Regions from separate parts of the Paenibacillus durus genome, predicted to be linked through region 2. Evidence: riboswitches for the same ligand, from Rfam matches in the RefSeq annotation. Region 2 holds a riboswitch; the other holds the start of a gene.
What was found. A riboswitch is a leader RNA that binds a small molecule or an ion and turns the genes downstream of it on or off. The one in region 2 is predicted to bind cobalamin.

Region 1 (3,119 bases), 2.0 Mb from region 2:
GACTTCGCTTTCCTCAATTGCCCTGCGGGCACGATCCGTAATCTGTTCAAAAGCTCCCGGCCCAAACCCGATCACAAGCAGTTTGCCTCTCTTCTCTTCCATTCGTGCTGCCTCCTCTGTATGAAACAACTATCCCCGTAACACCAAGCTTTCCTTAGAGGAAGCCGGGTTCGTAGAATCAACTTCCCGGGACCGGCTTAACCTGAGTATCCTGCTGCACCCGGAGCCGGATCACTGAACCGCAAGGCCGAATTCATCTTCTTCGGGGGCCGGGCTCGGGATACCGAGATCCTCAAAAGTGGCCATCTTCGCAACCAATTGGAGGGCTGATTCGATTACAGGCAGGGCAAGTGCGGCCCCAGTCCCTTCTCCAAGGCGCATGTCCAGATGCAGTAAAGGCTTCAGCCCAAGCTCATCCAGAACGATCCGGTGCGCCGGTTCAACGGACAAATGGGAAGCGAATAAGTAATCCTGGCAGCGTGGTTCGATCCGGCAGGCAGCCAGCGCCGCAGCCCCTGTAATCACCCCGTCAATAACCACCGGAACCTTGCGGGCTGCCGCTCCTAATATCACGCCCGCGAGCCCGGCGATTTCTAGTCCCCCTACCTTGGCGAGTACGTCGACAGCGTCACCGGGATTTGGCCGGTTAACCTCTATCGCCCGTTCGATTACCTTCGTTTTGGCGGCTAACGCTTCGTCATTGATACCCGATCCCTTTCCGGTGATCTGTTCCGCCGGATGGTTAGTGAACACTGCCGTCATGGCGCTGCTCGGAGTCGTGTTGCCGATGCCCATTTCCCCTAAACCGATCACTTCGATCCCTTTATCAGCAAGCTCGTAAGCCGTATCTATCCCGACCTGGAGCGCGGCAACCGCTTCTTCCTTGGTCATCGCCGGCCCTTTAGCCATATTGGCCGTTCCCGGGCGAACTTTCCGCTGCACTACACCTTCCGGCAGGTCTGTCAGCAAAGTTCCGATATCGACAACGTGAACCTCCGCCCCCGCTTGCTGTGCAAGCACATTAACCGCAGCGCCTTGGCGAATAAAATTCGCCATCATCAGCCCGGTAACTTCCTGCGGAAATGCGCTGACACCTTCCTGAACGACCCCATGATCGCCGCACATCACGATAATCGCTTTATTTTCCACACGGGGCTGCACGCTGCCAGTAATACCAGCAAGCTTTACAGCGATTTCCTCTAGGCGGCCAAGACTCCCCAAAGGTTTGGTCAGGTTGTTGACGCGCTTTCTCATTTGATGCATCGATACAACATTGAGCCGTTCAATCTCATTTAGCACCTGCAATAATTTTTCCAAGAAAATCACAATCCTCTCTTTTATTTAGAGACCTATGTAACAAGTTGAGAAACAAAAAAGCACTCCTACACACAAAAGAGCGTAGAAGTGCCGTTAATCGCCGCAATACAAGCGTTCTCCCCCTCCCTAATCCTCGTAGGTCAGTCGTGCTGTTGAAAAAAGGCAGGTCTCCTGACTTATGGATCAGACGCAAAAACGAGATCATAATGACCAAGTTGCTTAAGCCTTCCCATTTGACACAGTGGCTTAAAGCTCGCTCTCCATTTACAGTGGCGGGACCGCGACGGATTTTCACCGTTCTTCCCTTTTAAGAAACGCCGCAGCGTTTCACCTTTTCTCTCATATGCTGTTGTAGACAAATATGCTTAAAGTACGTCTATTATAACTTGAGATTTAAAGAGAAGTCTATAAGTCTGTTTTTCAGTTTATCCGTTAATTCGATTACCGTACCGTTCTCTACGATTTCTGCTTGTCCGGTAATCATCTGAATGATGCTGCCATGGGTTACAAGCAGTACATTTCTGTCCGCCAACGGCTCCAGACTGCTAATTCCGTCGCACACCCGCACTTGCATCAATTCCATAGATTCGACCCCGTAGACCGGGAAGCGGATCAGCTCTGGATTTTCTATTTGGAATACAGACCTGATTTCCCCCAGCGTCTTGCCTTCCAGCTCACCGAAGCAGCGTTCCGCGAACCGGCTGTCAACCTTAACAGAGAGTCCGTGGACGGAAGCTATAATTTTGGCCGATTCAAAGGCTCTTCGCAATGGGCTTGAAATAACGGCATGAACATTCATCCGTTCTCTGAGCCGTCTGGAAGCTTCCTGAATCTGGCCGATCCCGCGCTCATTCAGACCGATATCCTGTATCCCTTGTATTCTCCCCTTGTTGTTCCAATCGGTCTCGCCATGGCGCATCAGATAAAGAGGCATTCTTCCATCTTGTCCTTCCTGCCCTGTTATGTTGATTCACTGTTGCTGTATTAAAGCTGAACTAACGACCATTTTAAAGAGATATCATGAGAATTGCCCAATACATATTTTGGGTCACTCATTTGGCTACGAGTCAGCAGCTCTAATAATTCACGTAATAGTAATTCTTCAGTTTCTTTAAGTGATTTCAACCAAAGAATCATATCCGTAATAATATCTTTGTTTTTATTTATATAAAACTTAATCATTAAACTTCTTTGAATAAACGCATCATTTTCTATTTTTTTGTACATCTCATAAAATTTAGAATCCTGCAAAACTTGCTTTTCCTCCAGTAATTTCATCCGGTAAACCATGCATTTTTTATGTTCCCATAATATATGTAAAAATCTTATATCATACTCACACTTATCCTCCAGCAATAAATATAAATACTCGATAATTTTATCGTAAACACTTATACCTAAAAAACTATTCTTGGCCCAATTAACACTTCCATCATCACGGATACGAGTATCCCTTGACTCTAAATAATCAGTTAAAAGATCAGAAATCCTTAGAATATCGAGTTCCGCATTAATATCTTTATTAAGCTTCATTAATATAACTCTATTATAGTGATGTAGATTAATATTAGCCGGATTTATGTAAGATTGTATAAACTCATAAAATGAACAATCTTTGAATTCATATTTTCCTCCAAAATTGTCAGCAACATTCAGTATCATTTTTTCCATATTGTAGCCGTAAATAAATAACTCATGTGCTATATTAATTCGTTTATACCATTGTACATTTGAACATGATAAATATTTATGGTTAACACTCATGTAAACATAATAGCCAGAGTCAATACGATCCGTTATGG
Region 2 (3,119 bases):
AAGCTCCGCCACGTCCGCGCGGCTGCGCTCGGGCAGCTTGCGGAAGGCGGCCAGCGCAGCCTGCGTCTCGGCTAACGAAGCCCCGGCGGCGTCACGGCCCTCAAGCAGCGCCCGTTTCAGCAGCGCAAGCTCCGCCAGCTTCTCATCGGCGAAGGCCAGCGCGCTGCGCACCTCCGGCTTCAGCTTCTCCTCGCTGCGCACTGTCACAGGCACGTGCAGCAGGCTGCTGGACGGCTGCAAAATCAATTTGCCCTCCGGGACAAGGGCAGTCAAGCGCTGAGCCAGCGCCAGCTTATCATCCGGGTCGCAGCGCCAAATCCCGCGCCCGTCGATCACTCCGGCTCCAAGCGTCTTATCCTTCGGCCAGCCCAAGCGCTCGATCGCTTCCAGATTAGCCCCGCTGTCGTGTACAAAATCGAGTCCGATCCCCTGCACCGGCAGCTTCAGCAGGGCTTCAAGCGGTTCGGCGGACTCGAAGTAAGTCTGCAGCATAATGGAGAGTCCCGGAACAGCGGAATGAAGCTCGCCATAAATTTCGCTTAGAAGCTTAATATCCTCTTCCCGAAGTCCGGTCACTACCGCAGGTTCGTCTATTTGAACCCAGGCCGCCCCCTCTCGCTCCAGTTCCTGCAGCAGCTGCACATAGACCGGCAGAAAGCGCTGCGCCACACTGCGGATTTCCGAAGGGGCAAAGCCCTTGGACAGCTTCAGGAACGTATAGAGTCCAATGACCACGGGCTTGCCGTCAATGCCCGCCTGCGATTTGGCGAACCGGTATGCGGCAAGCGGTTTGTTCTCCGTCAGAACAGGCTTAAGATCCCCGATCTCCGGCACGATGTAATGGTAATTCGTATTGAACCATTTCGTCATTTCGCATGCCGCCGCCCGGGAATTACCTCGGGCCATGGCAAAATATAAATCCAGTCCGGCAGGTCTATCTTCATACCGGTACCTGGGCGGCACAATGCCGAACATGACTGCCGTATCCAGCACATGATCGTAATAGGTGAAATCTCCGACAGGAATCAGATCGATACCCGCCTCCTGCTGCTTGCGCAGATTACCCAGCTGCATGCGGTCCATTTCCGCCCGCAGCTGTTCCTCCTGGGTTCGTCCCGCCCAGTAACCCTCCAGCGCTTTTTTCCATTCCCGGTTCGCGCCGATTCTTGGATATCCGAGATTGCTTGTTTTTACTTGCGTTGTCATTTCCATGTTCCTCCTATTCGACTTATCCTGCCGTGGTCTTCCAAAAAAACATCAAACTACGTTGTTTGAGGAAGTGACATCTTATCCGCCTCGGAAGGCCCGCTTCCTATTTCACATAAACGATCCAACAAAAAGGCGTCCTTCCTTAAAAGCCCAAGAGGAAAGACGCCTACGTTAATATCACGTTTGCGATCTAACACCTCCCTATCTCCCGTAGGTACTGCAGTGCGTTGAAACAGGCAGGTCTCCTGGCTGCGGCGTCATCGTCCGTAAGCGGCCTTCCCGTCAGCGCGGGCTGACAGTGGCATAAAGGGCTGAAAGACTCTTCCGTTACAGTGGCGGGACCGCGTCGGCTTTGCACCGAGCTTCCCTATTAAGCTCCGGAATTCTCTATTCCGGCAAGCACCTGTTTCCGTTATTTAGTGAATGGTTTGAGTGGTTGATGAGTACAACATTTATGTTACGGCAAGACCCTGCGGCTCGCAATAGGAGATAGGGGTTCTGGTTATATCGATACCTGATAACCGGTTAAAAGAAAATAATATAGACCACGGTGGCCAGCACAATGCGGTAGATGGCGAACGGCAGCAGCTTGATCCGGTTGATCAGCTTCAGAAAGAACCGCATCGACAGCAGCGCGAACACGAAGGCGCTGATAAATCCGGCGATAAAGAACGGCAGTGCATCGAGCGTAAAATACTGCCAGTTCTTGTAAAGCGAGATCAGGCTTGCGCCGGCCATGATCGGAACGGCCATAATAAAGGTGAAATCGGCGGCGGCCCGGTGGCTCAGGCCAAGCAGGACGCCTCCCGAAATCGTCGAGCCGGAGCGGGAGAAGCCGGGCCAGAGCGAGACACACTGGATTAACCCCACCGCAAGCGCTTGCCTGTATGTAATCTGGTCAACACTCTGCTTCCTGGCGCGCTTCGGAGCAAATAAATCCGCGCAAATCATAAATAGGGCGCCAATTACCAGACCGATCAGCACGGTTGATGTCGAGAACAAATATTCATCAATATAATCTTCGAATAACATTCCTAGCAGACCGGCAGGAATGAGACCTACAATAACCTGTCCAAGCTTCAGACGGCCCCCGGTCTGTACCTGCAGCTGGCCGTCCGGGACCGGTTCAAGCGATTCCTTGCTAAAGCGTTTCAGTCCGAGCAAATCAATAAAACGTTTCCTGAAAATGACGACAACCGCAAGGATTGAACCGAGCTGGGTCACGACTTTAAATGTATTAGCTGTGTATTTTCCGAGAAACTCCTGCGATTTCAACCATATATCATCGACAATAATCATATGTCCTGTAGAAGATACCGGAGCGAATTCGGTCAGGCCTTCGACCAGACCAAGTACGATGGCTTTAATAATGGCTAGCAGATCCAAGCTTACGCCTCCTCAATGATTAGATTTCAATATTTTTTCTTTATACTGTAGCTTAAACACTGGATGTAATTTCTGAAACTTGCAGCCCCACTTTTCAGGTAAGAAACTCTAACCGCATCTCTTGTCATCTGACTTCCAGACTTGCGAATGCCCTAGGTAAATATGCAATAATGAAGGAATAGATTACACATGACGGAATACTGTTGGGAGGATGTCCATTGCTTGCACGCATGCGCGCATTCATATCCGCCTGGAGGGATTACCCCAGGGAGAAAGGAGAGCTGATTGGGCAGCGTTACGAGGTGCTCTCCCGGATCGGCATGGGAAGCTACGGACTGGCTTACCGCTGCCTGGATAAGCGGGAGAGACGCCAGGTGGCCGTCAAACAGGCCAAACCGAGCAAACAGGATGCTGGGAAGCAGATGCTGAAGCGGGAACGGGATATCCTTAAGCAGCTGGATCATCCCTATATCCCGGCCTGCAGAGATTATTTTGAGGAGAACGGCTCTGCTTGGCTGGTTACC

Region 1: linked by a shared signal. The riboswitch ahead of cobT (nicotinate-nucleotide--dimethylbenzimidazole phosphoribosyltransferase) and the one ahead of metE (5-methyltetrahydropteroyltriglutamate--homocysteine S-methyltransferase) in region 2 are both predicted to bind cobalamin.

Annotation. Positions count from the first base shown of each region.
Region 1 covers NZ_CP009288.1:2,153,835-2,156,953, reverse strand. Annotated here, with positions in the region: gene cobJ (precorrin-3B C(17)-methyltransferase) at 1-102, opposite strand, end outside; gene cobT (nicotinate-nucleotide--dimethylbenzimidazole phosphoribosyltransferase) at 232-1,326, opposite strand; cobalamin riboswitch at 1,462-1,667, opposite strand; gene PDUR_RS09680 (histidine phosphatase family protein) at 1,697-2,251, opposite strand; gene PDUR_RS09675 (hypothetical protein) at 2,302-3,119, opposite strand, start outside.
Region 2 covers NZ_CP009288.1:4,155,375-4,158,493, forward strand. Annotated here, with positions in the region: gene metE (5-methyltetrahydropteroyltriglutamate--homocysteine S-methyltransferase) at 1-1,206, opposite strand, end outside; cobalamin riboswitch at 1,428-1,631, opposite strand; gene PDUR_RS17930 (undecaprenyl-diphosphate phosphatase) at 1,735-2,595, opposite strand; gene PDUR_RS17935 (serine/threonine protein kinase) at 2,814-3,119, shown strand, end outside.